2 regions of the Acetobacter senegalensis genome follow, and region 1 is predicted to be linked to the other one. Evidence: predicted binding sites of a transcription regulator. Region 1 holds the regulator's gene; the other holds the start of a gene.
What was found. The regulator LexA, encoded in region 1, represses DNA repair genes until DNA is damaged. The targets are predictions, from matches to a motif close to TGTTCTANNTANGTTC.
Positions count from the first base shown of each region.

Region 2: a site for LexA is predicted at 7,262-7,277, ahead of recA (recombinase RecA). Genes of this name have one in related genera too.

Region 1 is NZ_LN606600.1:3,823,949-3,840,216, reverse strand. Features, by position in the region: gene ASN_RS17690 (exodeoxyribonuclease III) at 1-74, opposite strand, end outside; gene ASN_RS17685 (dipeptidase) at 344-1,426, shown strand; gene uvrC (excinuclease ABC subunit UvrC) at 1,692-3,614, shown strand; gene pgsA (CDP-diacylglycerol--glycerol-3-phosphate 3-phosphatidyltransferase) at 3,713-4,282, shown strand; gene ASN_RS17670 (hypothetical protein) at 4,460-4,990, shown strand; gene moaD (molybdopterin converting factor subunit 1) at 5,037-5,297, shown strand; gene ASN_RS17660 (molybdenum cofactor biosynthesis protein MoaE) at 5,301-5,753, shown strand; gene ASN_RS17655 (adenosylmethionine--8-amino-7-oxononanoate transaminase) at 6,095-7,390, opposite strand; gene ASN_RS17650 (aminotransferase class I/II-fold pyridoxal phosphate-dependent enzyme) at 7,451-8,638, shown strand; gene ASN_RS17645 (alpha/beta fold hydrolase) at 8,635-9,324, shown strand; gene bioD (dethiobiotin synthase) at 9,326-10,738, shown strand; gene lexA (transcriptional repressor LexA) at 11,091-11,756, opposite strand; gene ASN_RS17630 (carbohydrate porin) at 12,120-13,382, shown strand; partial or broken gene ASN_RS17625 (molybdopterin molybdotransferase MoeA) at 13,403-14,601, opposite strand; gene rpmG (50S ribosomal protein L33) at 14,743-14,910, shown strand; gene ASN_RS17615 (AraC family transcriptional regulator) at 15,350-16,240, shown strand.
Region 2 is NZ_LN606600.1:1,533,014-1,549,281, reverse strand. Features, by position in the region: gene gap (type I glyceraldehyde-3-phosphate dehydrogenase) at 1-553, opposite strand, end outside; gene ASN_RS06860 (transketolase-like TK C-terminal-containing protein) at 578-2,548, opposite strand; gene ASN_RS06855 (hypothetical protein) at 2,818-3,294, shown strand; gene hemA (5-aminolevulinate synthase) at 3,403-4,680, shown strand; gene ASN_RS06845 (DsbA family protein) at 4,816-5,592, opposite strand; gene ASN_RS06840 (gamma-glutamyltransferase) at 5,827-7,206, shown strand; gene recA (recombinase RecA) at 7,482-8,504, shown strand; gene ASN_RS06830 (GNAT family N-acetyltransferase) at 8,568-9,086, opposite strand; gene ASN_RS06825 (winged helix-turn-helix domain-containing protein) at 9,179-9,538, shown strand; gene ASN_RS06820 (glucan biosynthesis protein) at 9,617-11,161, shown strand; gene mdoH (glucans biosynthesis glucosyltransferase MdoH) at 11,137-13,302, shown strand; gene ypfJ (KPN_02809 family neutral zinc metallopeptidase) at 13,521-14,390, shown strand; gene ASN_RS06805 (aldo/keto reductase) at 14,479-15,432, opposite strand; gene nagA (N-acetylglucosamine-6-phosphate deacetylase) at 15,753-16,268, opposite strand, start outside.

The sequences.
Region 1 (16,268 bases):
AGCTTTTCCAGCACTGGCAGGCGGAGGCGGAGGGAGTTGATGTTCCAGGTTACAAGTCGCATGCCCAACGGCATTGCGCATCCCGGTTTGCGGGGCAAGTGAAATTCGGCACATAGTAGGGAAGGTGTTTGAAAAGTCTGTCAGGTCTCTCTGGCGGAGGTTTGCGCCAGAACAGGGTGATGATGCCCCCGATGCCGCCGTATCGGGCCTTCCAAACCACCGTGTTCAGGCGTGTATCGTTCCGCGCCAGCCGTTGTGCTGCTGAACTTTCAAACAGCCTTTGGAAACAAAACCGGCAGGGCGTGCGCCTTGCATTTATCGCATATGGGACCATTTCTGCAGCATGACGCTTCTTTCTTCGGCTCCAGTGAGCCAACCTTCCGCTTCTTCTGCTGCGCGTGCGCTTCATAACGCGCTTTTCACGCTGGACAGCCACATTGATATTCCGTGGCCGGATCAGGGTGATGCCTTTGTGGACACGGAAACCCGCAGGGTTGATCTTCCGAAAATGCAGCAGGGCGGCATGTCTGCCGGGTGTTTTGTGGCCTATATCGGGCAGGGGCCGGTGACGGAAAAAGGTCACGCCGATGCTCAGACGCAATGCCTGGCCATGTTGGATGCCATCAACCGTATGCAGGGCACGCAGAATGGTGTGACAGCACGTGTCTGCTCGACTGTGGCGGACATGCTTGCAGCGCAGGCAGCGGGCGTGCTGGCGGTGGTGCCTGCCGTGGAAAACGGCTACGCGATGGGAGACGACCCCGCGCTACTGGCACAGTTCCGCGCGAAGGGCGCACGTTACGTTACGCTTACGCATAATGGGCATAATGCGCTGGCCGATGCGGCCGTGCATCGCCCTAGCCTGGGCGATAAGCCGGAGCGGCACGGTGGCCTCTCTGCCGTAGGGCGGGATGCCATCGCTCACATGAACCGGCTGGGGATGCTGGTGGACGTGTCACACTCTGCCAAATCCACCATGTTGCAGGCGGTGCAGGTGTCTGCGGTGCCGGTGGTGGCCAGCCATTCCTGTGTACGCACGCTGTGTGATCATCCGCGCAATCTGGATGATGAGCAGCTTGATGCGTTGAAGGAAAGCGGCGGTGTGATTCAGATCACGGCTATGCCTGCGTTCCTGAAGCCAAGGGAAGGGGATGGCCCCCGTACCGCCAATGTTGCGGATTTTGTGGACCATATTGACTATGTGGTGAAGCGCATTGGGCCGGAATATGTGGGGATATCCTCCGATTTTGACGGTGGTGGCGCAATTGAAGGCTGGCAAAACGCCACGCAGGGCGTGAACGTGACAGAAGAATTGCTGCGTCGCGGCTATGACCGCAGCGAGATCGCGGCTTTTTGGGGTGGAAACTTCATGCGGCTGCTGAAGAAGGCGGAAGAGGTTGCGGAACAAAGCGCGATCACTGCGTAAAAAGCACGGTGGACAGATTTCTGCACAATTTGTCCACTTCCTCCCTTGACTTCCTTTATTTTCAACAAAATCTCTGAAACGCACGTTTCCTCCTCAAATGTCCTTTTATAAACCCTTTGTAAATCAAGGGTTTGGGTTGTGTGTCTAAAAAATATGCAAAGCGTTGAGGGGGCTGGAAATCTGCGGGTTTCAGGGGCGATGAGCCCGGTACTCCACAAACTTATCCACAGAAACGGTGGATGAAATTGATTTCTCGGAAGAGCGCCTGATGACAACTGACATTTCTTCAAATGATGTGCCCGCAGGCGTGCCTGCGGCTGTGGAGGTGTCGGCTGCCAGACCCAAAGGTGTGGAGGTGATCCGGAATGCCCTGAAGACCATGCCGCTTTCGCCGGGCGTGTATCGTATGCTGGGCGAGAAAGGAGATGTGCTTTACGTCGGTAAGGCGCTGGCGCTGAAAAAGCGTGTAACGTCTTACACTCAGGTGGCGCGTCTGCCTGAACGGCTGCGGCGTATGGTGTCCGAGACAGCCTCCATGGAGATTGTCACCACCCATACCGAGGCCGAGGCCCTGCTGCTTGAGGCCAACTACATCAAGCGCATGAAGCCCCGTTTCAACATTCTGCTGCGGGATGACAAAAGCTATCCGTGGCTGATGTTGACAGACGGACATCCTTTTCCGCAAGTGGCCAAGCACCGGGGAAAGCCCGTGAAAGGGGCGAGCCTGTGGGGCCCATTTGCTTCGGCCTGGGCTGTGAACCAGACGCTCAACCTGTTGCAGCGCGTGTTTCTGCTGCGCTCCTGCACGGATGCGGTGTTCAACAGCCGGACGCGGCCCTGCCTGCTGTATCAAATCAAACGCTGTTCCGGCCCCTGTGTGGATCGTATCGACCAGCCCTCCTACGCCAGATTGGTGGAACAGGCGCGGGAGTTTCTCTCCGGCAAGGATATGGCCTTGCGGGAAGAGATGAGCAACGAGATGCACAAGGCTGCGGAAGCGCTGGACTTTGAACGGGCTGCCATGCTGCGGGACCGTATTCGGGCGTTGGCGCAGATGCAGGAATCGAGCGTGATTAACCCGGCATCCCTGCATGATGCGGATGTGTTTGGCATCTGGCAGGAGGCGGGGCAGGCCTGCATTCAGGTGTTCTTTATCCGGGGTGGTAGAAACAACGGAAACCGTTCGTTCTTTCCGGCTCACACCAAGGATGAGGAGCCAGGAGATGTGCTCTCTGCCTTTATTGCGCAGTTTTATGATGACAAGCCATGCCCGGCGCAGGTGCTGGTTAATCATCCCTTGCCAGAAGAACTCCTGCTGAGTGAGGCGCTCTCCCTCAAGCGGGGGCGGAAGGTGGAAATTCTCTCTCCCCAGCGCGGCGAGAAAAAGCAGGTGCTGGATCATGCTGTGGCGAACGCACGGGATGCCTTGCACCGTAAGCTGGCCGAAACCGCAGGGCAGGCCAAACTGCTGGAGGGTGTTGCGACGGTCTTCGGGCTGGATGCGCCGCCCCAGCGGATTGAGGTGTACGACAACAGCCACATCATGGGGTCTCATGCTTACGGGGTCATGATTGTGGGCGGCCCGGAAGGGTTTGATCGCAGAGCCTATCGCAAATTCCTGATCAAAGGCCCGGTAACGCCGGGGGATGACTTCGCGATGATGCGTGAGGTGCTGGAGCGTCGCTTTGGCCGTGCATTGAAGGAAGCCGCTGAGGGCGATCTATCCAACTGGCCTGACGTGCTGCTGATTGATGGCGGAGCCGGGCAGTATTCAGCCGTAAGGGCCGTGCTGGATGATCTGGGCGTGACTGGTGTGAAACTGGTGGGTATTGCCAAGGGGCCGGACCGGGATGCCGGGCGCGAGTGGTTTCATACTGGCGATGCCGAGCCGTTTCAGCTCGATCCGCGTGACCCGGTTCTGTACTACCTGCAAAGGCTACGCGATGAAGCGCATCGCTTTGCCATTACAACCCATAGGGCGGGACGTTCCAAAACGCTGGTGACATCCGAGCTGGATGATATTCCGGGGGTGGGGCCAGCGCGGAAACGCATGCTGCTGAATGTTTTTGGTTCGGCCCGAGGCGTAAAGCAGGCAGGGCTATCTGAACTCGAATCGGCTCCCGGCATCAATCGGGAAACAGCGCGGGCCGTGTATGGACATTTTCATCCGGACTGGACGCCAAACTGACGTGAAGGGCAGGGCTGCGCTACGTTTCTGGGTGAGTGGCATGAACGCGGTGCCAGAAACCATTTCAGCCGGGCGGGAAATAGGCTAGTCTCCCGCCAATGTTGACAGATTTGCCGAATGTTCTGACGATATCGCGCATTGTGGCGATTCCCATAGTGGTGGTTTTTGCCGCATGGGGAACGCCGCAGACTGATGCTGCGGCCTGCGTGCTGTTTATTCTGGCAGGCATTACGGATTATTTTGACGGCAAGCTGGCGCGTTCGCGGCACCAGCTTTCAGACTTCGGTAGAATGTTTGATTCCATTGCCGATAAGCTTCTTGTGGGGGCCTGCCTGATGGTTCTGGCAGGCTTTGCCCGGCTTCCCTACCTCAGCCTGTGGCCCGCCATTGTTATTCTGTGTCGGGAAATTCTGGTCTCCGGCATGCGGGAGTATCTGGCGGAGCGCCGGGCCAGCCTGCCGGTAACGCGGCTGGCAAAATGGAAAACCGGCTTCCAGATGACCGCCATCGGCTTTTTGCTGGCCGGGGATGGCACGGGTATGCTGCTTGGTATGCCATGGCTGCACGTGGCGCTGATTGGCTCCGTTCTGCTCTGGATTGCGGCAGCCCTGACCCTGATTACCGGCTGGGATTATCTCACCACAGGTTTGCGGCATGTGGACCTGTAACGGGTGACTGTGGGTGATACCTGCCTCAACCAAGGGTGGCCTGTTGCATAATTGTCTCAAAATGAAGGCATTGGCTTGTATCCCCTCCGCAAACCGTTATTTACCTTTCTCTGGCACAGTGTCGCTACAGCGGGCATCGCTGATTTGCCTGTGCAACGTCATGGTTAGCGGAGTCAGATGATGCGGAAAGCTGCTCTACTGGGAGCCTGTCTGGTTTTGAGCGGATGTTCCGGGTTTGGGAAATATATTTCCGATACTGCGACTCTGCCGGGAGAGAATCCCAATTCTCCGGCGGGAGAAGATCTGAACATGAGGCGGGTGCACGGTTATTCCACAGCTGCCACACCCATCTTGCCGCAGGGCGGTGATATCTGGCCGGGTCCTCCGGCACCGTTGCCAACACTTGAAGATGTTGAAAAAGACCGGATTGGTACAGTGCTGGGTGGCGGCGCCGGTGAGAGCGGGCCGGAGTTGCAGGATGGCGGCGAAATGAGCGTGAGCGGGTCTGAGAACGCCACGCCCGCTAAAGAACCGCATGGCAAACTGCCGGAAGCCGAACCGGATGCTGCAGATAAATATGGTGTGCAGCGCGGAACAGCTTCCACCATTGAAATTCCAAACGGTGATGGCACGGTAACGCTTATCCATCCTGATGGATCTGTCAGCACCGTTCAGGCCAGAAAAACGGCACCTTCTGCTGCTCATTAGGCCGCTTGGGCCTGGGGTAGAGGATTGTGGAAAAGGAGAAAGCAGAGTGGCCAGTGTGACCATTCTCTATTTTGCTTCCCTGCGTGAACAATTGGGGCGTGAGCGTGAGACGGCGGCTGTGGCTGCTGAAGGCGAGAGTGTGACCTCCCTTCTCTCGGCTCTCCGCGCTCAGGATTCTGCCCTGAATGATCTTTTTGAACGGACACCGCGTATCAGGGTAGCGATCAATCAGGCACTAGCCAGTTTTCAGGATACGGTCAGGCCGGGCGACGAACTGGCGTTCTTCCCACCGATGACGGGGGGATGATCCCTGATGATACGAGTTCTGGTCCAGACTGACGCTTTTGATCTGGGTGGCGAGATGGCGAGTCTTTCCCACATTTCTGACAGCGTGGGCGGCATCAGCGTTTTCATGGGGCAGGTGCGGGGACAGGGTGATGGGCTGGAAAGCCTGACGCTGGAGCATTATCCCGGCATGACGGAAAAAGTGCTCATAGGCTTAGCGGAAGAGGCCTCCGCCCGCTTTAGCCTGTTAGGCTGCACGGTTATTCACCGCGTTGGCACGATGCGGGTGGGAGAGCCGATTGTCTTTGTTGGAACAGCATCTGGACATCGAGCTGAGGCGCTGCAAGCAACCGCGTTTCTGATTGATCGTCTGAAAACGGGCGCGCCGTTCTGGAAATGTGAACGGTTTGCGGATGGTCGCACAACATGGGTGGAGGCCCGTGAAGCGGATGATGATGCCGCGGCTTTGTGGGATTAACCTTGGAAGCCCCTGCGCGAGAAGCTGATTTTTTGTCGTTCTGAGAGGATGCTGCCCTGAGTGGTGGCTCTCTGCCTGGATAGTTGTCAGCGCGTGCCATCCTATGGGGTGTGGCTGCACTCCCGAAGAAACATTCGTTGCAGAGTGATCATGCTGAAAGTCACTCCATATTCTGTTCGCCTGTTCTGTCAGGCGTAAAAGTCTCCCCGTCTTTTCAGGCTGTCTTTCGTTCCTTCTGGCCATTCCCTTTTTGGAGGGAGCTTTCTCTCTCCAAAAGGGACGGTGGAGCAACGGAGCCCCAAAAAACCTTAAGAATATCGCTGCTGTATGCACTGGTCTTCTCAGGCTGAGAGGACGCGATAAATGGTGTCCGTCAAGGTTTTGAGGTCGCTCTGCGTTATGGTGAAGGCGGGGGTCAGGTAGATGATGGAGCGGAACGGCCGTATCCATACGCCTTCTGCAATAAAACGCTGGCGCAGGGCATCGGGGTTAGCGATTTTTTCCAGTTCCACCACGCCAATAGCGCCCATCGTGCGTACATCCTTCACGCCCGGCAGGGTGCGGCAGGGTTCAAGCGCATCTGTCAGGAACGCATTGATAGCCTGAACCTGCTCCAGTCGGGGCTCGGTTTCAAACAGGTCAAGAGACGCATTGGCGCAGGCGCAGGCAAGGGGATTGGCCATGAAGGTGGGTCCATGCATCAGCGCATGTTCCGGGTTGTCAGACAAAAACGCCTCGAACACGTGGCGGCGGGCCACGGTGGCGGCCAGCGCCAGTGTGCCACCCGTCAGCGCTTTGGAGAGGGTGACAATATCTGGCACGATTCCGGCCTGCTCATAGGCGAACATGCTGCCTGTGCGGCCGAACCCGGTGAAGATTTCATCCAGAATCAGCAGCAGGTCGTGGTCATCTGCGGCCTTGCGCAGGGTGCGCAATACCTCCGGACTGTGGAACAGCATGCCTCCGGCTCCCTGCACCAGAGGTTCGGTCATGATGGCTGTCAGCTCGTGAGCATGGTTTTTCAGCAGGCGCAGAAATTCAGCGGTGCTGGCCTCATCCTGTGGTAGAGGGGCGATAATATGCTCGGCCAGCGCGGAGCCATAGAGGTGGTGCATGCCTTCTTCAGGGTCACAGACCGCCATGGTCGCCAAGGTGTCTCCATGGTATCCACCCTTGAAGGCCAGCAATTTGGTGCGGCCTGTCTCGCCTTTGTTCAGCCGATACTGAATGGCCATTTTCATGGCGACTTCAACGGAGACTGACCCGGAATCGGTAAAGAAAACCCGTTCCAGATCTCCCGGCAGCATGGCGCAGAGGCGCGCTGCAAGCCTGAGAGCGGGTTCATGCACCGTGCCGCCGAACATGATGTGCGGCATGGCTGCAAGCTGAGCGCTAACCGCTGCGCGAATATGGGGGTGATTATAGCCGTGGCAGGCGGTCCACCATGCGGCAACGCCATCCACCAGTTCTCGGCCATCTGCAAGTTCTATGTGTGTGTCATGGGTGCGTACAGCAGCCAGCGGAGCAGAGGCCGTCTTCATTTGGGAGTAGGGGAGCCAGATGTGGGGCAGGCCGTCCTCGTACCACTGTGGCATCTGCTGTGTGGACGGGCTGGGACGGCTGGCGGACGCAGACATTCTGGTTCTTCTCCTGCTGGGTGATTGACCGGCGGGCCGGCCTCCGGCACCAGTCTTCTCATGACGCGGTTTGATCATCTTTTCCAGCAGGGGCTGGAGAAATTGGCTGAGCAGGGGCGTCTTCGCACGCCACGCGCGCTGAATCCGGCAGGCCATGGTCTTCTGGAACGGGCGGACGGTGCTGTTCTGGTCGATTTCTCCTCAAATGACTATCTCGGCTTGCGCACGCATCCGTTGCTTCAGGAGCGCGCAACCCAGTGGGGGCAGCGCTTTGGCACGGGTTCTGGCGCGTCCCGTCTGGTGACGGGAACGTGCTCTGGCGCGGAGGCCCTGGAAAATCGGCTGGCCAGCCTCAAGGGGATGGAGGCCGCCTGTATTCTGTCTTCCGGGTGGCAGGCCAACGCTACACTGGTTCCGGCGCTGGCGCGTCTTTCTGTGGCGGTTACAGGCGCGCCGCCCACAGTGCTGGTGGACAAGCTGATTCACGCCAGCCTCTATCATGGGTGTGCGGCGGCGGGTGTGCGCCCTGTTCGGTTCAGGCACAATGATGTCAGTCATCTGGAAGCTCTGCTTCACAAGGTGGAAGGCCCCGGTCTGAAGATTGTGCTGACGGAAAGCGTGTTCAGCATGGATGGAGATCGGGCCGATATGGCCGCGCTGGCGGCAGTCTGCCGCGCAAACGGCGCGTTTCTCTGTGTGGATGAGGCCCATGCAACCGGCATTCTTGGCAAAGACGGGAAAGGTCTGGCGGATGGGCTGGCCGATCTGGTGATGGGCACGTTCAGTAAGGCGTTGGGCGGAATGGGGGCGTTTGTTGCGTCCTCTTCAGCCGTGTGCCGTTGGCTGGAAAATAGTGGTTCGGGCTATATTTATTCTACCGCGCCGTCCCCCATGGTGCTGGGGGCCGTAGAGGCAGCGCTTGATCTGCTACCCCGCCCGGAGATGGAACGTGTTCGCGTGCGGGTGGCCGATCTGGCGGAGCGGTTCAGGCAGCATATGCAGGCAGGCGGTTTGGATACCGGACCGTCTTCTACCCAAATTGTGCCGGTGGTGGTGGGGCGTGAGGAAACTGCGCTTGCTCTCTCCCGCTCTGTTGAGGCTGCGGGGTTTCTGGCCATTGCCATTCGGCCGCCAACGGTGCCACCGGGAGCTTGCCGCCTGCGCGTGGTTCTTCATGCGCAGCATACGGCGGAGCAGGTTGATGCTCTTGCGGAGGCGATCTTCTCCGGGGTGCGGGATATTCCATGACAGCCTTACAGCCGGTTTTTGTGCATGGATGGGCCTGCGGCCCGGAGATATGGAACGCTGTGCTTGCGCATCTGGAAATGCCGCATGCATGCGTGGTTGATCAGGGATATTTTTCGGGCTGGTCGGAGGACGCGTCGGCTGTCTCTTGTCTGACCGGACTGGACATGAACCGTCCCATCCTTGGCGTTGGTCATTCACTGGGGTTGATGTGGCTATTGTCTCAACGCAAATGGCCGCAGGGGAGTCGCTTTGTGGGGATCAATGCTTTTGGACGGTTTGCGGCGGGGGTAGATTTTCCCGAGGGAGTGGCAGCACGCGTATTGGCCCGGATGCAAGCTGGTCTGGGGCGTGATGCTGGAGCGGTTGTAAACAGCTTTCGTGCCCGGTGTGGGCTGGATGCCGTTGATCCGGCGACCTGCCATGTTTCAACCTTGCAGGACGGACTGTCTTTGCTGGCGACTGGCAATGTTTATGCCCGAATTGAGCAGATGGTCGCACACGGTTCTACACGCATGGTGGCCTTGGCGGGCAAGCAGGACCCTATTGTGACGGAGCGCATGACAGAGGCTGCTTTTCCTTCGAATGTAGAGAAAGTCTGGCATGAGGATGGTGGGCATATGATGCCGCTGACTTACCCGGAGTTTTGTGTGGCACACATCCAGCGCCTTATGACGGAGGCTGTCTAGAATGGGGCAGGATATGGCACGGCGGGATCTGGTTCGTGATCGTTTTGACAGGGCCGCGGGCTATGAAAGAGCCGCCACCGTGCAGCGGGTGGCAGCACAGCGTCTGTTTGAAAAACTTCAGGATCGACTGGGGGAGCGTAAACCTGTGCGTATTCTTGAACTGGGATGCGGCACGGGTTTTCTGACAGAGAAGCTGCGCCGTGCATGGCCGGAGGCGGAGATTGTTGCCACCGATATTGCGCCCCACATGCTGGAACGGGCGCGCCAGCGTGCTGGTGAGGCCATCTGTTACCGCGTTATGGATGCGGCAAATCCAGACATAAGCGGGCCGTTTGATCTGATTTGCGGCAATCTGGTGTTTCAATGGCTGGAACAGCCGCAGGAGGCGATGGAGACGCTTGAGGGGCTTTTGGCACCTGCAGGCGTTCTCGCGCTTTCAACACTGATGCAAGGCACCTTTCAGGAATGGCGTCATGCCTGCGCAATGGAGGCGGAAGGGAGCGGCACCCCTGATTATCCTTCCACCATCCAGATTCAGCGGTGGCAGGTGCCTCTGCTGAGCGGCATGTGGGATAGTGAGGCCTGTGTGCAGACCTTTGACAACGGCCGCGCGTTTCTGCGCCATTTGAAAGAAACGGGGGCATCTTTGCCGCGCGCTGGGTATCACCCGATGTCCTCTGCCGCGCTGATGCGCAGTCTGGCTCGGTTTGAAGCGCAGGGGAGTGTGATTACGTGGCGTCTGGCATATGGGTGTTTTGCAAAGGCCCCGCGCGCGGGTGTGTTTGTGACCGGGACGGATACGGGGGTCGGGAAAACCTTTGTCTCCGCGTGTCTCGTCAAGGCATGGAGCGCGCTTTACTGGAAGCCTCTTCAAAGCGGGCTGGCTGAAGAGGCTGGGGATACACCGACCATCCTGTCTTTGACGCACTGCAACCCAGTGGACTGTTTGCCGCCCGCTGGCGCTTTTCAGGCCCCCTTGTCTCCTGAGGCGGCTGCTCGTGCGGAGGGCGTAAGTATTGACCCTGCCAGCCTGACCCTGCGGATGCAGGCGCCCGAACGGCCTATGGTGGTTGAAGGGGCCGGTGGCCTGATGGTGCCCGCGACGGACACAGTGATGATGTGTGACCTCGCCGCCCAGTGGGGGCTACCCGTTGTGCTGGTGGCGCGAAGCGGCTTGGGGACATTGAACCATACGTTATTGAGTCTTGAAGCATTGCGGCGGCGGGGCATTGCCGTGGCAGGCGTGGTGCTGAATGGTCCACCGAACGAGGAAAATCGCGAGACCATCGCGGATAAAGGGCAGGTTCGTATCCTGGCTGAAATTCCGTTTCAGCCTGATGTCTCGGCAAAAAGCGTAGAGCAGATAGCGGCGCAGTTACCCTCTTGGGCAGAAGTGAGTGATACATCACGTTAGCGGGCGGATTTAAGGCCGCTAGCGATTGATAGATATTTTCAAGAATAATGAATATTTCTTTGATGTTAAAAAATTTTCTTTGGAAAAATTTGCGAAGGTAGGGCATTGGCAACGACGCAGAATAAGCGCGTTTCGCCACCGGTCCGGCGTGCCTCTCTAAGGTGGGCTATTGGTTTTTATCGTTCCGTCACCAGCCTCGAATAAGGGGCAATGGAAGCCTCACGTGAGAAGCAAAATTGTTACTGGAACGGATAATCTGGCGGATGTGACCAAGGTGCTCATCCAAACAAAAAAGACCTCTCCGTTAGAGGGGGAGGTCTTTTTAGGATCTAAAAAACTGTAAAGTCGCGGCTCAATGGTAGCGGCGGATCAAGCCTGCTAGTTTTCCCTGAATTTTCAGGCGTTCGGCAGGCACAATACGCGTTTCATAATTCGGGTTGGCCGGTTCAAGGGCAATCGCGTTCCCTTTGCGGCGCAGGCGCTTGAGCGTGACATCATTATCATCAATCAGCGCAACGACAATCTGGCCGTTTTCCACACTCTCCGTGCGGCGGATAACCACGAAATCTCCATCCATGATTCCTGCGTCAATCATGGAATCGCCAGTCACTTCCAAGGCGTAATACTCACCAGTGCCAACCAGCGTGAGGGGGACATCCAGAAACGAGTCCGTTTCTGCCATGGCCTCAATCGGCAGGCCTGCGGCAATTCGCCCGTAGAGGGGAACCTTGAGTGTCTGAGCCGCCGGGCGGGAGAAATCAGCATGGACCACGTTTGTAGAGGGTGCGGTAGGAGCAGGCGCCATTTCGGGAAGCTGAATGACTTCCAAAGCGCGGGCGCGGTGGTGATGGCGGCGTAGAAAGCCACGTTCTTCCAGGCCGGAGATAAGCCGATGGATGCCGGATTTGGACTTCAGGCCCATGGCTTCCTTCATCTCATCAAAGGAGGGAGAAAAGCCGGTCTGCTTGAGGTGCGCATCAATAAAAAGCAGGAGCTTGTGCTGTTTACGGGTCAGCATCGGGTGTCACCTCGGAGTGGAATTCAGACGGCTTTATTAAAGAATTTGTTCTATATAAGTTCTCTTTTGAGGTCAAGGTGTTATTCCCCTAAGCCTTATTCTCCTCTGGGCCGGAAGGAGGTCTGTGATCATCGTATGGTGTGACGCGAAAGTACAGTTCAGCGTGAGGGGCAGGGTCCGGGGGACGGATGTTTTCATCCTCTCCAATTCAGGATAGGTGCGCAGAGCGTTTGGTTATGTTGCCCTGCTTTGTTCTGCTGGGAAGGAAGTTTGTTCCTTTTTTCAGTGCTGCTGGTGGGCGCTCTGCGGAGAAGATCGATTTCCTGTCACCACACCTTTTTTGGGCGGGCGTGTCTGTTTGGTTTGGCGGTACTTGCATTTGCAGAAGGGATCGTAGCGGGGCCTGCGTTGGCCGAGGACGGGGCGTTTGCGGATAAGCTGACTGGCCAATGGGGTGGGATACGCACAACATTGAAGGCCCATGGCGTTGATTTTCAAGTAAATGATCAAAATGAGTTCTGGGGTGTGCCAGTGGGGGGCAGCCAGCCATCCAACAACTATGTGGGGATGACCACGGCAACCCTCTCGCTTGATCTGAGGCGTATGACCGGGCTGAAATTGGGAACATTCAGTATCAGCGGGGTCGATATTCGGGGCAGACCGTTCAGCAACCAGCCGCTTTACGTGTTCAATCAGGTTTCCGGCATTGAGGCAGACGATAATTTGCGCCTGTATGAACTCGCCTATGATCAGACGTTCGACCATGATCGGGTGGATGTGCGCATTGGTAAGCTGGATTTGAGCCGGGATTTTATGGGGAGTGATACGGCCCAGACTTTTTTAAACGCGTCTTTTTCCTGGCCGATGGTTCCTGATAATAACCTTTATGATCAAGGGCCTTCATCCCCTTTGGCTACGCCTGCTGTAAGGGTGAAATACCATCCGGATGATCATTGGACGGTGTTGGCGTCCGTAGGGGATGACAACCCTATTGGCGCTGGGTTCATTAACGAAAATGATCCATGGAACCAGAATCAGGACCCGGGGGGCACGCGCTTTCATTTCGGGACGGGGGCGTTGATGTTTCTGGAAGCCCAGTATCGCACGCAGGCTCCGGTTTATGCGGGTACGTTCAAACTGGGGGGATATGGCGATACCGGCCGTTTTCCGGATCAGGCGACTCTTGAAATGCGGCACAAGGGGAACTGGGCCCTCTATGCCGTGGCGGATCAGGTGATAGCAAAGCTGCCTGGGCGTGAAAGTCTCTCCGCTTTTGCGCGAGGCACCGGCACGGCGGAGGCTGATCGCAACCAGATTGTGTATTCTGTAGATGCAGGGCTTGTTCTTAATGCCCCTTTTCAGCGCGCCGATGATTCTCTCGGTCTAGGCTTTGGCGTGGGTGCCCCCAGTAACATTCTGGCGCGCTCAGAACGTCGGTCTCATGAAATCGCACAGGGGAACGAATATCATCTGGAACTGACATACCAATGGCAGGCATGCCCTTGGTTGCTGGTTCAGCCCGATATTCAGGGCATCCTTGCCCCCAGCGGCGGCGTGGTGGGGGATAATGGCCGCCGCGTGAAAGATGAAGCGATCTTTGGTTTTCATTCAAGTGTGGATTTTTAGGTTTTGATTTTAAAGTATTTTCATGGAAGGCGCAGAATGCGGCAAAGTGTACCCGCCTTCTGGGGAGGGGCATGGGGTGCGCGGATAATCAGAGCGTCACTTTGCGCCAGAATGTTCATCTGAGCGGAATCCTGCGAGGCGAAGGGCGTGGCGATGGGTGGCTGCCCATCGGGCTGAGAACGCAGGGTGCTGCGCAGGAAATCCTGCCGTTGGTCATTCTCTTTCAGGTCAGCGCCGAGAATGGCTGTTTCTGTGTCAAGTTCAGCGGCTTGGGGAAGACCCATGAGTGTGCGCACCGCGGCTGCAACAAACACCACGGAGCACACCATGGCGGCCACGGGGTTGCCTGGCAGGCCGATCATGGGTGTTTTGCCAAGCTGACCAGACATCAGGGGGCGGCCGGGCCGCATGGCAATTTTCCAGAAATCCAGATTGAGGCCATGGGGCTTGAAGGCTTCGCGCACCAGATCATACGTGCCTACACTGGCTCCGCCGATCGTAACCAGAAGATCAAGATGATCGGCTTGCGCGATGGCGGCGGAAAGAGACTCCACATTATCGCGGGCTACCGGCAGTAAAACGGCTTCGGCGCCTATGGAGCGCAGGAACGCCGTCACCATGAATGCGCCGGAATTCACAATGGAATCAGGTTGGGCCGGGTCCCCGGCAGCACGATCTCATCTCCCGTTGCGAGAATACCAACGCGGGGACGACGGCTGACTGTCAGCCAGACATGCCCTGCGGCGGCGGCCAGCCCAATATCCCGCGCTGTCAGAACCTTTCCTGCCGGAAGAAGCGTTTCCCCTTTTTGGAAGTCCTGACCCTGTTTGCGAATGAACTGTCCTGCCTTGCCGCCGGAAAGCAACGTTACGGCGTTCCCGTCTCGCCGCATGTTTTCCTGAATAAGCACCGTATCCGCACCTGCCGGAATCTGGCTGCCGGTAAACAGACGGATGCACTGGCCTTTCTTTACCGTCAGGCTGGATGGGTGGCCTGCGGGCGCTTCGCCGATAATATCGAGCGTGGCTCCTTCCTGCGCATCGTCTATCCTAACGGCGTATCCATCCATTGATGACACGGAAACGGGCGGATTTGAGAGACGGGCGACCACGGGAGCGGCGAGCACGCGACCACAGGCGTGTGCCACGGAAACTGTTTCCAGACCGCACGGAGAGAGTTTTTCCAGGATTCGGGCGCGCGCAACAGCCACATCCAGCATGTTTTTTTACTCCTTTTGGCTTTTACCACGCCTGATTGATGGAAGAATACTTGACCTTTGGCTCTTGTATGCGCATTTTGCGCCCACTTGAACACCACCCGGGCCTTCTGTCCGGACTCATGATGCTCTGCTGAGGAAGCCATGGCCAAGACCAATGTTATCAAGATCCGTCTCGTTTCCACGGCGGACACTGGTTATTTCTACGTCACGAAGAAGAACGCTCGTGCGCATACCGGTAAAATGGAACTGAAAAAGTATGATCCCGTTGCCCGCAAGCACGTTGTGTTCCGCGAAGCAAAGATCAAATAATCATCCGCCCTGCGTGGATGATGCAAATGCGGCGCCTCAGGGCGCCGTTTTTTGTTTGTGGCGTTTGCCTTCACTCTGTGTTGGCTCTTTGGCGGAAGCAGCGCTTTCGGGGAGCGTCGGAAGGGCTTCCCTGATCAGAGTTTGCTGGGCGCTATAAAATGGTTTCCCCGTAATATGGCGCGCGGCATTTCCGGCCAGTCTGACCGGGATGGATGCTTAATCATTCATGAAACGGGGAATAACCCCTTCATCTGGGGGAGGAGCGTAGGCTTGAGGGAAATGGTCCTCAGGAGCCGCCTGCATTTACCCCATTCCATCCGCACACTTTGCTGTCCTGTTTGGTTGCCAGAGGCAGGGCTGCAAACAGCAAGATTGGCCGAGCGTATCGTGCGTCTAGTGGCTTAGGTTGTGGGAGCCACCAAACAAGGACCACGTTATCGTGTCAAAGCGGTCTGCTGATTATAGGCACTATCACGCACGGATGCAGCGTGTTCTGACGTATATCGACCAAAATCTGGATGGGGATCTTTGCCTGAGAGCATTGAGCGCCGTGGCTGCGTTTTCACCCTGCCATTTTCACAGACAATTTAGCGCTGTTTTTGGTCTTTCTCTGCATCGCTATGTCCAATTGATCAGGATGAAGCGCGCTTCGTGGCGGCTTGCCTATCGCAGCGATGTTTCGGTTACGGAGATCGCTCTTGATGCAGGTTATGAAACCCCGGATGGCTTTGCTCGGGCTTTTCATCAGAGAATTGGGCAGGCTCCAAAGGCTTTTCGGGAAAATCCTGACTGGGTGGCGTGGGCTGCAGCACTTGGGCCGCTGGCCGAAGCAAGGAACCGGATCATGACACAGAATTTTTCTTTAGATGATGTGACGATACGTGAGGAAGTGGCCATTCCTGTTGCGTTTATGACGCATCGCGGTGCGCCCGAAAGGCTGGGTGAAACAATTCGGCGTTTCATATCTTGGCGGAAGGCGAACGGTGTAAGGGCTGCCACACATGCAACTTATACAATCTTCCATACAGACCCGGATCATGTGCCGGAGCAGGACTACCGAATCGATTTGGCCGCAGCGACCACCCGTAAGATTACGCTTGCCGATGAGGGCGTGGAGGCAGGGCAGATTCCAGCGGGACGCTGTGCGGTGCTCCGCCTTGTTGGCGAGAGTGAGAACCTGCGGCATGCAGCGCAATTCCTCTATGGCCAATGGTTGCCTGCCAGTGGCGAGGAGCTAAGAGATTTTCCGTTCTATGCCCAACGTGTGAAATTTTTTCCGGACGTGCCAGAGCATGAAGCGATTACGGATCTTTATTTGCCCCTGAAATAGGGAAGACGCGCAGGGCATGCGTCAAGTT
Region 2 (16,268 bases), 1.6 Mb from region 1:
AGGAGTGAATGGTCACCATGTAACCGCGTTCAATGCCGAACGTATCTTCCAGAACCTTGGCAACGGGGGCCAGACAGTTGGTGGTGCAGGAGGCGTTGGAGATCACCGTCATATCCGGCGTCAGCACGTCCTGGTTCACGCCAAACACGATTGTGGCGTCCACATCTGTTGCGGGGGCGGAGATCAGCACCTTGCGGGCGCCAGCCTTCAGCAGCGGCTGTGCTTTTTCCTTGGAGGTGAACAGGCCTGTGCATTCCATGGCCACATCCACACCTTCAAACGGTACCTTGGACGGGTCACGCTCTGCGGAAACCGTGATCGGGTCCCAGGTGCGGCCCTGTGTCGTGATGATCAGTTTGTTGCCATCCACGCGCACATCCGCGGGCAGGCGTCCATGCACACTGTCATAGCTGAGCAGATGCGCGTTGTCTTCCACACTCCCAAGATCGTTAATCGCTACAGGGACAACATCGGTCCGTCCGCTTTCAATCAGCCCGCGCAGGACGAGTCGGCCAATGCGACCGAAGCCGTTGATAGCGATTTTGACTGCCATTTGTCTGTTCTCCGTTTTTATCTTTTATGGTCTTGTCAGTAACGGTCCCCGAGCGCGTGCCCGAGGCTGGTCCGGCGCGAACGAGGAAGCTCCCCGTGCAGCGCCTGAGGCAAAAAGGTGATGCTCCACCTTTTCACAGATCGCTTCAGCAGTAATGCCGAAACGCTCATACAATGCGTTGGCCGGGGCAGACGTGCCGAAATCATCCATGCCAACAAAAATTCCTTCCGGGCCAAGCCAGCGTTCCCAGCCAAAGCCGGATGCGGCCTCAATCCCTATCCGTAATCCCGCTCCTCCCAGAACTGCGCGGCGGTACGTGCCGGGCTGGGCGGCAAACAGTTCCCAACATGGGATGGATACCACCGCAGCGCGGATGTTCCGCTGCGCCAGATGGTGCGATGCTTCAAGCGCAATGGCAACCTCTGGGCCGGAGGCAATCAGCGTGACCTGCCGTTTTTCCGGACTGCGGATAACGTATCCGCCACGGGTTGCGCCCCCCAAGACTGCGGCCGGAAAACGGAGGGGCGTGTTCTGGTGGGGACACAGTACCAGAACAGCCGGGCCACCCTGCCAGTGGAGAGCGGCCTCCCAGCATTTGAAGGTTTCCTCTGCGCTGCCGGGGCGGAAAACGGCCAGATTAGGGGTGGCGCGCAGGCTGGCCAACTGTTCAACCGGCTGCCACGCGCCGCCGCCATCCCCAAGGGCCAGACCGTCTCCGGTAAGAAGATACAGCACTTTCTGGCGCATGAAGGCGGCCATGCGTAGCGCGGAACGCATGCGGTCCACGGTCATCATGCTGGCGGCGGCGCAGGCCAGCACACCACCATGCAAGGCAAGACCGTTGAGCATACCAGCCATGCCGTGTTCCTGAATACCGCATTCCCGACCTTTGGCCAGTGCCACGGGCCTTTGCCATCCGGCAGTATTCTGGTCAGAGGGAGGCGCGTTCTTGGCGGAGGCTGCGGTAAGGCAGGTCAGTTCCGGCAGGATATCCGATAGAGCATCCAGCCCAGCCAGCCCGGATTCCTGAGTGGAGGTTTCCAAGGCGGTGCGCATCCGCCATTCCCACGCGCGCTGCCAGTCTTCATGGAACAGTGTGGGCGGGCGTGCCGTCTGTTCGCGTTCAAAGGCGGTGCGCTGGCGGTGCCGGGCAAAGCGGCGCAACCAGGAGCGACGGGTGGAAGCGCCACGCCTTGCCGTGGGGCTCCACGGGCCGGTCAGTTCTTCTTCTGGCGGAAGGTCTGGGCCAAGGGGAGAGAGTGGAGCGGCGGAGGGCAGGCAGGCAATCAACGTTGGTTTGCGGGCCCGTAATGTTGCGGCCAGAGCGGAGGTGATGGCGGGAAGATTATCGGCCTCCACCTTGCGCACCGTCCAGCCAGAGGCACTGAACCGTGTGAGCGAATCGACAAAATCAGCAGTATCGGGTTCTGAAGGGGGTGCGACCAGCACGGCCAGACGGTCCAGCCCGAAGCGGCCCGCCAGTTGGGCGGCTTCCATCGCAACACCTGTGGCAAGGTCCGTATCCTGCGCCAGAACCCAAGTTCGGTGATTGACCAGAGAGCGGCCAAACCGGCGGCAAAGAGCCTGTTCAGCCAGAGCCATACCGGCAGCAGCGGCCACCCCCTGCCCTGCCGGGCCGGGGGCCACTTCCACCGCAGGATGACGACCATATTCAAGAGGAACAGCAGCGTGTTTTTTCTCGCCTGTCAGGCGCAACATGGCGCGGAGCAAGGGCTGCATGGTGGTGGAGGGCACCACAAAACGGTCCCGGTCCGGCCAGTCTGGTGCTGCAGGATCAAACCGGAGCACCCGGCACCACAGGGCTGTTACGGGCAGGCACATCAGTTCCAGCACTGCGCGGATATGGGCTGGCAGGGTTTCCGTGCGGAGTAACTGGCGCGCAGCGTGGCTCATCCGCACAACGCTGATCTGTTGAGCGGAGAGGCCTCCTTCCTCATTGGAAAGGAGATGGTCTGTCGAAAGGGCTGTTGCCATTCGCCTGCCTCAGGTGACGGGCCTGTCATGACGACCGGTCTTCTCATCACTGCGTTTTGGTCAATAAAGGGGTGTGGAGATTTGAGCAAGGGCTCATCCACATAACCGAATGTACACAAGCAAAGGCCAGAAAAACGACAACAAAACGGCAGACGGGCGTGATTTTGGCCTGTCTTTATGAGGGTGTTGCCTTGCGTTGGGCGCAAAGGAGCGCGAAAGAGAGAGAAAGACCACTCTACTTTTTCAGCCTGCTCGGAGATCTGCCCCTCATGCCCTCTGTTTCCTGTTTTGCAGAAAGGCGGCCTGTTGTGCGGATCATGCTGCTGGCAGGCGTTGCGCTGTGCCTGAACGGGTGCAAACTGGTGGACCAGAAAACCTTTAATCCGCAGGCAGGCACACCGCCCAAACCCTATATTCCGCCGCCGCCGCCCGGCCCGCCCCCTGTGCCGCCGCTGGTGGAACTGGTGGGGGGCACACCTTCTGAAGAATGGGCAGCCCCAGTTGACCGGATGGTGCATGAGGCATTGGCACGGAAGCCAAACATTCTGTTTGTGGTAAAATGTCTGGTGCCGGCGTCTGGAAAAAGCGAACTTGATCAACTGACACTGGTGCAACTGGTGCAGGGAGATGGGCAGGCCGTGACAAAAGAAATTGTCAAGGCAGGAGCGGCTCCTGAACAAGTGGAAATAACCGCTATGCCAGATTCGACCGTGACGAAGCCGGTCATCAGGGTGTATGTGCAGTAAAGCTTACACCATTATGTGAAGTCATACTGTAAAAAGACACCGGCCAGACGGCCGACGGGCCATGCGCCGTGCCCCGACCGTTTCTGACGACGCGAGGAGAGTAGTAGCGTGGGATTGATCAAGAACGCCCGGCATCCGTTTTATGAACATTGCCATTCGGCGTTGAACGAGATCAGGCAGCAAGGACGGTACCGCACATTTACACCGCTGGCGCGATTGGCTGAGCGTTTTCCCCTGTATGAGGAAGAAGTTGCCGCCGTGCCGGAAGGGCGTGAAGTGGTGGTGTGGTCAACCAATGACTATCTGGGCATGGGCGTGGTGCCGGAAGTGCAGGAAGCAGCCATTGCGGCTATCCGTGAGCACGGCGCTGGCGCAGGTGGCACCCGCAATATTGCCGGAACCAGCCCGCTGCATACGCAGCTTGAGGCGGAACTGGCATCGCTGCATGGCAAGGAAGCGGGCCTGCTGTTTGTTTCCGGTTATGTGTCCAACCAGGCCAGCCTGCAAACCATCCTGACCTCCATGCCGGGCTGGATCTGCTTTTCAGACCGCATGAACCATGCGTCCATGATCGCCGGTATCAAAGGGGCCCGCGGCTCTCAGACCGTTATTTTTGAACATAATGATCTGGCTGATCTGGAAGCCAAGCTGGCGGAAGCCCCAGCGGAAGCCCCCAAGTTGATCGCGTTTGAAAGCGTGTATTCAATGGATGGGGATATGGCGGATATTGCCGGTATCTGTGCGCTGGCGCGCAAATACAATGCTATCACCTATCTGGATGAAGTACACGCCGTTGGCCTGTATGGTGAAGAAGGCGGTGGTGTTTCCCAGCGTGATGGCGTGGCGGATCAGGTTGATATTATTGAAGGCACGCTGGCCAAGGGATTTGGCGTGCATGGCGGGTACATCACGGCTTCAGCCGAGATTGTCGATTTCCTGCGCTCCACGGCATCTGGCTTCATTTTCACAACAGCACTCCCTCCGGCTGTTGTGGGTGCGGCACTGACCAGTGTGCGCAAGGTGCGTGCTGAAGGCTGGCGGCGTGAGAAGATGTTTGAGCGGGTGAATACCTTCCGCCAGCGTCTGCGTGCGGCGGGTATTCCCTTCACCATGACGCCCAGCCACATTGTGCCGGTGCCGATCGGGGATGCAGAAACCTGCAAGCGCATCAGCCGCCGCTTGCTGACGGAATATGGTCAGTATGCTACCCCCATCAATTATCCCACGGTTGCCAAAGGCACGGAACGTCTGCGGCTTACGCCGGGGCCATTCCACACTGATGAGATGATGGACGAGATGGTGCGGGCGCTTTCTGTCCTGCTGCGGGAAGAAGGGGTTATTCCCGGCCGTTCAGCAGCGGAACGTCAGACAGAAAAAGCAGCCTGAGTTTTACGTAAGAAAAAGCCGGAAAGCAGGCGGCAAAAGCCGGGTGGAGGAAACACCCCCGGCCCGCTGGAACGGACTTTTCAATCAGCTCATAAAAAAGGCCTCATCCCACACGGGGCGAGGCCTTTTTTGCTATCAGCCGGCTTTGCGCAGGCGGCCAAGAGCTGCTCTCAGTTCATCATAGGAGACAGCGCCGGGAATGATTTCCTTGTCTCCGATAATGAAGGTGGGGGTGCCTTCAAGATCTATGGAGCGGGCGAGTTCCAGATTGTGGCTGGCTGCGGCAATGACCTTGGGGTTTTTCATGTCAGAAAGCAGGCGATCCGGGTCTAGCCCGACATGGAGCGCAATGCGGCGAATCCGGTCTGTGGAGGCGCTGGCGGGGTCTGCCATCAGAGCTTTCTGGAACGGCACATAGGCGTTCTGTAATCCGGCAGCCAGAATGGCCTGCGTATCCATCACGCTGTTGGGGCCCAGCACAGGGATGACCTTTTCAACCAGCTTCAGGTCAGGCTCGGCGGCCACCAGCTTGTCCAGATCGGCCAGAACCTTGCGGCAGTAAGGGCAGCGGGGGTCATAAAATTCCACCACCTTCAGCTTGCCGTGTGGGTTGCCCAGCACAACGTCTGTCGTGCTGTCTCCAAACTGGGCAGGATTCTTGTGCACGGCTTCAAGGGCTGACGTGGCTTTCTGCGCAGAAGCCTTGGCTTGTAAGGCCGTGATGGCGTCTGACAGGATGGAAGGGTCCGTCTTCAACGCATTGCGCATGATCTCAACAATTTCAGCGCGTTGCGTGGGAGTGAAGCCACTGTCAGCCGCGCGCGCTGGGGCTGCGGTGCTGCCAAGCAGAAGAAAACAGGCGGCCCCGGCAAGGGCGAGTGGCCTGAAAGAGGAGGAGATCAGCTTTTTCATGGTTTTTCACCTGTAAAGCAGAACTGGTGGGATGGGAATGCAGCGTTCGCATGCTAACAGAGAGCAGGAAATGACACGGATGTGTTGCTGCCTGTGCGGAACAGGGTTATCGGAAGAGAACCATGCGCCCCTTTGCGGGCAGACCAGATGAAGTGGAGACATCAAGGCGTGCCCGAGCGTTTCAGAAAGACCCGTTCAGCCCGGCTTGCGCCGTTATTTTCAGGTCAGGCCCGCATGGCGGCGCTTATGATGACCTGTTCCCTATCGGCTTGTGGCCTTATTGGGGGGCACAAGGATTCAGGCGCCCCTGTGGTCACAGGCTTTGTGGGCGAAGTGGCGGCGGACGAACCCCAGGCCGCCCTTGTTGCCCGTGATGTGTTAGCCAAAGGGGGCAATGCGGCAGATGCTGCGGCTGCCCTTGGCATGGCGTTGTCTGTCACCCTGCCCTCCCGTGCGTCTCTGGGTGCTGGCGGGGCATGTCTGGCCTGGAAGCCGGGGCAGGAACAGGGGCAGGCTTTTGTATTCCTGCCAAAAGCCGGACAGGCTGATGCCAAGGCTGATCGGCCTGCCGCAGTGCCCATGCTGGCGCGTGGCCTGTATCTGATGCAACTGCGGTACGGCAGTGCGGATTTTGCCGATATTCTGGTGCCGGCGCGCAATCTGGCCACGGATGGTGTGCCTGTCAGTGGGCTTCTGGCGTCTGATCTTGCGGCTGTGCAGTCTCCCTTGCTGGCGGATGAAAAGGCCCGCGCCATTTTCAGTAATGGCAACGGCAGTGTGCTGAAGGTGAGTGACCTGATGGTGCAGCCGCGCCTTGCCGGGGCGCTTGAGCGGATGCGGATTGCCGGTGTGGGCGATCTGTATGGAGGCTCACTGGGGCAGACATTTGTGCAGGCCTCTCAGGCTTCGGGGGGCGGTTTGACCTCGTCTGATCTGCGCGACAGTCTGGCAACGGCTGAACAGCCGCTCATGCTGAGCGCCGATGGCGTTCAGATCAGCTTCCTGCCGCCTCCGGCAGATGGTGGGTTAGGAACTGCCGCGGCTTTTGCCGGTGGTCAGGGTCATGCCACGGTACGGGGCGAAACTGTTGTATCCGGCTGGCGTGCACGGCAGGCCGGTAAGGGCGGCAGCGCGAGTGTTGCGGATGCGCAGGCTCTGCTTACTTCCGGCAGCTTGCCCAGCGGGTCCGCTCTGCCTCCTCTGCCTGCCTCAACCTCCTTTGTGGTGACGGACCGACAGGGAGAAACGGTAAGCTGTGCGCTGACCATGAATAACCTGTTCGGCACCGGGCGTGTGGCTGGTTCCACCGGGATTGTGCTGGGGGCTTCTCCACTCCGGCGGCCCCAGCCATTGCTGACGGCTGCCATTGCGCATCAGGGTGCGGCACAATTCCGCGCTGCTGCAACGGCATCCGGGCAGAATGTGGCCGCTGATACCGCTGCGGTTGCCTTGCAGGCCGCATTGGCCGGAGGGCGGCCGGAAGTGACATCAGGGCCTGGGCGGGCCAATTTTGTATCCTGCCCTGCTGGTTTGCCGGGGGATTCCGGCAAATGCTTTGGCTGGACAGACCCGCGCGGTTCTGGTCTGGCCATATCGTCTGACCGGCAGAAATAATATTTTCTGGCTATGGTGAGACAGGCGGCTTCGGCCGCCTGTTTTTGGCTTGAATTGTTCTTATTTTGTTCTAAATAAAATGGAACAGAACCAGAGGTCTGACACTGTGGAGTCTTTCTCGCGTGATGCTCGTCATTGCGGGGGGCGGCGTTTTTATGGCAGGTCTTGAGAAAAGCGCGTTGGAATAAAAGCTTCAGTCTGAGGCTTCTTGTCCCCAGCGTGAGATGCGCCTTTGGCCGGAGCCGGAGCCGGAGGCAACAGGGAAAAGGTGAAGCATGGATAAGGCAAAAGCCCTTGAAGGTGCACTGGGGCAGATTGAACGCGCTTTTGGCAAGGGCTCCGTTATGCGTTTGGGCCAGCGCCCGCGTGAACAGGCGGATGTAATTCCTACCGGTTCTCTGGGGCTGGATATTGCTCTGGGTATTGGTGGCCTGCCGCGTGGCCGCGTGATTGAAATCTATGGGCCGGAAAGTTCCGGTAAAACCACGTTGGCGCTGCATGCCATTGCAGAAGCGCAGAAGCGCGGCGGCACCTGCGCCTTCATTGACGCCGAACACGCGCTGGACCCCGGCTATGCCAAGAAGCTGGGCGTGGATGTTGATAACCTGCTGATCAGCCAGCCCGACGCCGGAGAACAGGCGCTGGAGATTGCTGATACGCTGGTGCGTTCCGGCGCCATTGATGTTCTGGTGGTGGATAGTGTGGCTGCTCTGGTTCCGCGTGCGGAACTGGAAGGCGATATGGGTGACAGCCACGTGGGGTTGCATGCCCGGCTGATGAGCCAGGCGCTGCGTAAGCTGACCGGTTCCGTTTCGCGCTCCAACACCATGATGATCTTTCTGAATCAGATTCGTCTGAAAATTGGTGTCATGTTCGGCAACCCGGAAACCACAACCGGCGGCAATGCCTTGAAGTTCTATGCGTCCGTTCGGCTTGATATCCGCCGTGTGGGTTCCATCAAGGATAAGGACGAGGTCGTGGGTAACCAGACCCGCGTGAAGGTGGTCAAGAACAAGATGGCCCCGCCGTTCCGGCAGGTGGAATTTGACATCATGTACGGTGAAGGCATCAGCAAGGTCGGGGAACTGATCGATCTTGGGGTCAAGGCCGGTGTGGTGGAAAAATCCGGCGCTTGGTTCTCTTATGATAGCCAGCGCATCGGACAGGGGCGTGAGAACTCCAAGCAGTTCCTGCGTGATCACCCTGAAATGGCGGCGGATATTGAACGCAAGGTGCGTGAGCACGCTGGCGTTGTGGCAGAAGCCATGATGACCGCGCCGGAACAGGAAGAAGAGTAAAACCTGCCTGAAACCTCAACACGAAACGTGTGAGAGGTTTTTGGAGGCTGGTAAGCCAGCCTCTCAGGGGGAAACCGGGCGGCTGAGAAGGCTGGCTTCTGCATCATAAGAGGCCAGTACTGTCCGTTCTGCTTCTGAAACTGCTTCTGGCGCAAAACCCTGTTTGCGCCAGAATGTCTGGGCATGCCGAGTAGATGTCAGGCTTAGCAGCGGTACACCGAGCCTGCGGGCCGCGTCTTCTGCCAGCGCAATGGCCTTTTGGGCGGCTCCCTGCCCTCTGGCGCTTTCTGCCAGAACCAGATCGTGAATATACCAGCGGTCTGCCGGAACAGGCAGGCTTCCCAGCAGCGTGTTGAGCGGTGGGCTTATGCTGCCCCGCCACGGATGGCTGAGCATATAGCCCATTACTCCCTCAGAACCGGAAAGCACCCAACATCCCTGGGGTGCAAGTGCCAGTCGCTCTGTGAAAATTTCGTTATCTTCCGGGTAATCCGTATGCACGGTAGCCGCCAGGGCGACTGTAGCCGCAAGATCGGCTGGCATCATGGGGCACCAGATGGTATTTGCGGAAAACAGTGTCATGACAGGTTTGCCACAGCTCCGGCCTGAGTAAGAGAGAACATGAGTCCTCACATTATCATGCAAAATACCATCCAGCCAAAGCAGGTCGCCTGATGCCTGATCGGGTAAGACTGACCTTGCGGGTAGACGCGGATGGCAAGGCCGCTTTGGGGCACGGAAAAATTCGTTTGCTGGAAATGTTGGCGGAAACCGGGTCCATTTCTGCGGCAGGCCGGGCCATGGGGATGTCTTATCGGCGGACCTGGTTGCTGGTGGACAGTCTCAATCAGTTATTCAAAGCGCCTCTTGTCGCCACCCGGCCAGGTGGTGGGGGTGGTGCTTTTCTGACAGAAGAGGGCGAGACCGTTGTCCGGCTTTATCGGGAAATAGAGCAGGAAGCGGCGCAGGCTTCAGCCCAGAATCTGGCCAGAATCGAGCAGCTTCTTGCGCCGGGGCAGGCCGAATGCCCTTAAAAAGCCGTAACGAAGCAACAAACCTGTCAAAAAAGTAAAACGGTTATGCCGTCCATTAACGCAATGCGGGAGATTGGTGTGTCATCATCCATTCAGCGACGTGACTTGATAAAGGTTGGGGCCGGGGCCACCCTGGCCTCTCTGGCCAGCGGTGTTGTGAGCAAGGCCAGAGCCGAAGGGCTGAATGGTGCAGTCGGCGCGTTTGATGATGGTACGGTACGTCAGATTGCCAAGCAGCTTGCCAGTGCGCCTTATAAGGCGCCGGATCAGTCTTTGCCCAAGGCCATTGATAATCTGAATTTTGATCAGTTCCGCAGCATTGCCTACCGTGAGGAAAAGGCACTGTGGCACGGCGAGAATCTGGCCTTTGATGCTGAATTTTTCCCGCGTGGCTTTCTCTACCGTCCCCGGATTGAAATTTATGAAGTGAAGGATGGCCAGTCCGCCGTTGTTCCTTACACGCCGGACCTGTTCTCCTACGGTGATCCTTCCCTTGAGGTCACGGATGATCTCGGGTTTGCGGGGCTGCGTCTGCGCACGGCTATCAATACGCCGGGTGTGATGGAAGAATTCTGCGTATTTCTGGGGGCCTCCTACTTCCGGGCTGTCGGCAAAGGGCAGAATTACGGTCTTTCCGCTCGCGGCTTTGCTGATGGCACGGGTGACCCAAAAGGCGAGGAGTTCGCGCTGTTCCGTGCCTTCTGGCTGGAAAAGCCGCAGCCCAATGTGCAGTCCATTGTGATCCATGCGTTGCTGGACAGTCCTTCTCTGGCCGGAGCGTTCCGTTTCACCATCCGTCCGGGTGACACCACGGTGTTTGATGTGCAGTCCGCCATTTTCCCGCGCACCAAAATCAGCCAGTCCGGCATCGCCCCTCTGACGGGCATGTTCTATTTTGACGCCAATGACCACAACCACGTGGATGACTGGCGCCCCGCCGCGCATGACAGTGAAGCCCTGCAAATGTGGACCGGCAGCGGTCAGCAGTTGTTCCGTCCCCTGCGCAACCCGCTGGATTTGCAGTTTTCTGCGTTTAATGATGTCTCCCCTCGCGGGTTCGGGCTGATGCAGCGGCGCAGGAACTTCCATGATTTTGAAGATCTGGCACTGAATTATGAAAAGCGCCCCTCCCTGTGGATTGAGCCCATTGGAGATTGGGGTGAAGGCTGGGTGGATCTGGTGGAAATCCCGACGCCCAACGAAGTGAATGACAATATTGTTTCCTTCTGGCGGCCCAAGGTGCCGTTGGCAGCGGGCAAGGAATACAGTTTCACGTACCGCATGTACTGGGGGTGGGATAACCCCTTCCCCACGTCTCTGGCGCGGATCGGGGCCACGCGGGTCGGCTCCGTAACAGATGACAAGAACGCCCGTTTCTTCGCCATTGATTTCATGGGCTCTCCGTTCGATCATCTACCCAAGGATGCGCACTTCCATTTGGTGCCGCAGGCATCGGTTGGCACCATCCGCAATGTGGTGGTGGAACCCAATCCCAACATCAATGGCTGGCGCACTACGTTCGAATTTGTGCCGGGGGATGAAAAACTGGCGGAGCTCCGCTGTGTTCTGGCCTCTGATACCGGACCCATTTCAGAAGAATGGTTGTACCGGTGGACGCCCTGAGCATGCAGGCAACGCAGGGAACCACACCGTTTCAGGCTTTGCCGCCAGAATCGCCGCTCAACATGCCCGTGCAGGATCTGCACGCGGCCCCTGATTTTGAGGGGCGGCCACGGATACCCGTTACATCACCCCGCACCGTCGCCTTGCGGCGGCTGGCCGTTCTGGGCTCAGCCATAGCCCTGACGGCCTACGGTGCATGGCGCACGCACAAGGTTCTGGACGCCAATGGCGTTTCCATCCTTGGGATGATCATGCTGGTGCTGTTTGTGGCACTGTTCATGTGGATTGCACTGGCGTTTACCTCTGCTCTGGCGGGTTTTGTCTCCCTTGTGACACGCGGCGGGCTTGGGCTTGGCATTACGCGGTCAGGACCATTGCCGGAGCTCCGCAGCCGCACGGCCTTGTTGCTGCCGACCTATAATGAGCCACCCCACCGCGTTATGGCCGGCCTGAAAGCGATTTATCAGAGCCTGCGGGAAACCGGGCAGATGGGAGCGTTTGATCTCTTCATCCTGTCCGACACCACAAACCCGGATGTATGGGTTGAAGAGGAAGCCGCCTTTCTGGCCCTGCGGGAGCAGACAGGCGGGCATGAGAACATTTTCTACCGTCGCCGCCATAACAATGTGGAACGCAAGGCTGGGAATGTGGGCGAATGGGTGCGCCGCTTTGGCGGAGCCTATGAGCAGATGGTCACGCTTGATGCGGATTCCGTCATGTCCGGGGACACACTGGTGCGGATGGCGGGAGCCATGGAGCGGCACCCCACCGTTGGCCTGATCCAGACCCTGCCGGTTATTGTGGGGGGCACCACGCTGTTTGCCCGGATGCAGCAGTTTGCCGGGCGTGTTTATGGTCCGATTATTGCGCATGGTATTGCGTGGTGGCATGGCTCTGAAGGCAATTACTGGGGCCATAACGCCATTATCCGCACCCGTGCTTTTGCCGGGCAGGCTGGGCTCCCGCATGTTCCGGGGCGGCCACCTTTTGGCGGGCATATCCTCAGCCATGACTTTGTTGAGGCCGCATTGATGCGGCGTGGGGGCTGGGCCATTCATATGGTGCCTGCTCTCGATGGATCGTATGAGGAAAGCCCGCCTTCTCTGACAGATGTGGCCATTCGTGACCGCCGCTGGTGCCAGGGGAACTTGCAGCATGTGAAGGTTCTGCCCACCAAGGGCCTGCACTGGATCAGCCGCATGCACATGATTGTGGGGATCGGGGCTTATGTTACCTCCCCGCTGTGGCTGGTGTTTTTGCTGACAGGTATCCTGATTTCCTTGCAGGCTCACTTTGAGCGGCCCGAATATTTTGGCGATACAAAAACCCTTTACCCTCACTGGCCGCATGTTGACCCGGTACAGGCGAAATATGTGTTTATCGGCACCATGGCCATTCTGCTGGCCCCTAAACTGCTGGCGTATGTTGCCCTGCTGTTTGACAGGGTGACCTGCAAAGGGTGTGGCGGCGCTATCAGAGCCGCTGGGTCAGTTCTGGTGGAAACGCTGATTGGCGGTCTGATCGCACCGATCGCCATGCTGATCCAGACATCCGGGGTGATGTCCATTCTTTCCGGGCATGATTCCGGCTGGAATACGCAGCGCCGCGATGATGGCGGTTTTCCGCTGATGGTGGTGGTGCAGCAATATGCCAAATTCACCCTGTTCGGGCTGGTTCTGGGTATTGGCGCGTGGGTGGTTTCTCCCTCCCTGTTTTTCTGGATGACGCCTGTTCTGTTGGGACTGGTATTTTCCATTCCCTTGGTGGCGCTGACCAGTAGCCGCGCGGTGGGGCAGAATTTCCGCAAGGCCGGGCTGCTGCTGGTGCCGGAAGAAACATATCCGCCGGATGTGCTGAAAAAACTGGAACATGCGCAGGAAAGCGATGAAGCGCCCCAACTGCCGGATGATGCCCTGCGTGCCCTGCGTGCAGATACGAGTCTGCTGGCCGCGCACCGTGCCATGTTGCCCCCGGCCCGCAAGGCGGGTGATCCCATCAATGCGGAAAGGCTGGTGGGACTGGTGAAGGTGGAAGAGGCTCCCACGCTGGCTGCGGCAGAGCGCGCTCTGTCTCCCAAGGAAAAGGCGGCTGTTCTTGGGTGTAGTGAAGGCGTGGACGCTATTTTGCGTTTGCCAGAGTAAAAGCCAGAGCAGCGTAACAAAACAGGTTACGTGACGTTGAAAAGGCGGGATGAGCGGATCAAGGCGGAAGCATTGTCATAACAGTCAATGCCGAGAGCCGCTTATCCCGCCTGGCATATTGGCTTGGTAAATTTTTTATACCGCACACACATTGCAGACACAGTAGACTGAAAAGCAGACCGCGCAGGTCAGGCTGCGACAGAACAGGACAGAAAATCATGCGTCTGGATGATGAACGCCAAAGCAGCAATATCGAGGACAGGCGCGGTTCAGGCGGCGGAGGGCGTGCGCCCATCCGTATCGGCAGCATAGGCGGGCTTGTTCTGGTTCTGGGCGCGCTCTATTTTGGAGTCGATCCCCGATTGGTGCTTAATCTGCTGGAGGACGGTGCGCCGTCTGCAGGGTCTGGGTCAATGGTGGCACAGCAGGGGCCTGCTCCCGGGAATGACGCACAAAAGCGGTTCATCTCCAGCGTTCTGGCCTCCACGGAAGATGTATGGACCACCTATTTTCAGCAGATGGGCCGCACATATCACGAACCGCATCTGGTGCTGTTTAGCGGCGGAGAGCCGTCAGGGTGTGGATATGCGCAGACCTCAGTCGGGCCGTTTTATTGCCCGGCGGATCATAAAGTATATCTCGACCTCGCCTTTTTTCAGGAATTGCAGGGCCGGCTTGGGGCTGGCGGAGATTTTGCCAAAGCCTATGTCGTTGCTCATGAAATCGGGCATCATGTTCAAAACGAACTTGGCATCATGCAGCAGGCACAGACCCAGAGAAGCAGTTTGTCTGAAACGGGTGAAGGCGGTGTGTCTGTCAGGATAGAATTGCAGGCGGATTGCTTTGCTGGCGTGTGGGCCAAGCGCGCGAATGACGCGAAACAGATATTGCAGACGGGCGATGTTGAACAGGGCATGAACGCCGCCGCCGCCGTGGGTGATGATCGGTTGCAGAAAATGGCGCGGGGTTACGCCGTGCCGGATAGCTTTACCCACGGAACGTCCGCGCAGCGGGTGCAGTGGTTCCGCCGGGGGCTTAATTCGGGTGATATCCGCCAGTGTAATACTTTTGGCAGCCCCTCTCTATAACGGGGCTGCCTTTTAAAAGTCCTTTCGGGCCTGGCCCTTTTGCTGCTGGTGTCTTTTCAAACAGCTTTCAAAGGCTGAAAAGCCGTTTTCAGGCGCTGGCGGTATCAAGCTCCTTGATGTCGTCCGCACTGAGTTCCAGTTGCGCTGCTTTTGCAAAACTGGCCACGTGTTCGCGGCGGGTGGCGCTGGCAATGGGGGCAGTCACCCCCTTACGGGCAATCAGCCATGCCAGCGCAATTTCTGCCTGCTTGGCATTATGGCGGGCTGCCACGGTATCAAGCGCCTGTAGAATGGCGGTGCCGCGCGGCGTGAGATATTTCTCAATGCCTTCTCCCCGTGTGCTTTGGGCAAGGTCAGCCTTGCTGCGGTATTTGCCACTTAGAAAGCCGGAAGCAAGGCTGTAGTACGTCACCACGCCAAGCTCTTCCTTGATGCACAGATCACGCAATGAGCCATCGTAGGAGGAGCGCTCATACAGATTGTATTCCGGTTGCAGCACATCGTAGCGCGGCAGTGCATGGGTTCTGGCGGCATCCACAGAGGCCTGTAATTGCTCGGCGTTCAGGTTGGAGGCACCTATGGCGCGGATTTTTCCGGCCTTGAGCAGTTTTTCATAGGCGCCAAGTGTTTCTTCGTAAGGTGTTTCGGGATCTGGCCAATGGGAGAAATAAAGGTCAATTCTCTCAATTCCCAGCCGCTTGAGGGAGCCTTCAACAGCCTGCATGATCCAGCGTTCGGAAAGGCCTTTTTCGTCGGGTTTGCCCAGGTCTGATCCAACCTTGGTGAATATCAGCACCTGATCCCGCTTGCCGGGGTTGGCCTTCAGCCAGTTCCCGATAATGGTTTCAGATTCTCCACCCTCATTGCCGGGGCTCCAGCGGGAATAGACATCTGCCGTATCAATGGCGTTGAACCCGTAATCCAGAAAGGCGTCCAGAATGGAAAAACTGGTTTTTTCATCAATGGTCCAGCCAAATACATTTCCACCAAATACGATGGGGGCAATATTCAGGTCTGTTTTGCCAAGAGGGCGAAATTCCATGATATTTTCCTTCATTTAGCAGGCTTTGTTAGCTCAAGTGCAGGGGCGGGACCGTGTAGCGCGCTGGTTGGTGTCCGTCTGCACACGGCGGGAAAACCATCTTACGGACCAGTGCTCCACAAGAGGACGTTCTTCTGGGAAAACTGGCCACAAACAGGCATCAAAACGCATGAAGCGCGCGCCTGTTCCCCAGAAGAGGCAGGCATGCGCTCCCGTGATCCGAAATGTGACAGCAAATGAAGCTCTGTCAGGTCAGTTTTCCTGTTGCCTGACAGGGAGGTTTTCGATGCTGCGACCAAACACAGCGCCTGCAAAGCGGTTTAGTGGATGCGCTGGCCGCCCACCCAGACCTCCTGCACCATAAAGCTGCTATCCATCACCACGTAATCTGCGCGCTTGTCTGCTTCCAATGTGCCGCGATCGGTCAGGCCAAGATAGCGTGCAGGATTACTGCTGAGTAGCGCAGATGCTTTTACAAGAGGGGTTCCGGTTTTCAGGGCGTTACGCAAGGCGACATCCAGTGTCAGCACACTGCCTGCCAGGCTGCCGTCGGGCAAACGCACGGCGCCGTCTTTTACAATGACATCCTGCCCGCCTAACTGGCTGGGGCCCTCGGGCAGACCCGTGGCCCGCATGGCGTCTGTTACAAACAGCAGTCTATCTTCCATCACCTTATGTGCCAGCCGGAAGGTGGCCGGGTGAACATGATGGGCGTCAAAAATCATTTCCGCATAAGCATCGCTACACATCAGGGCTGTTACCGGGCCGGGTTTGCGGCTGGTAATGGGTGCCATGGCGTTGAACAGATGCGTGGCCCCCACAACGCCTCCGGCGGA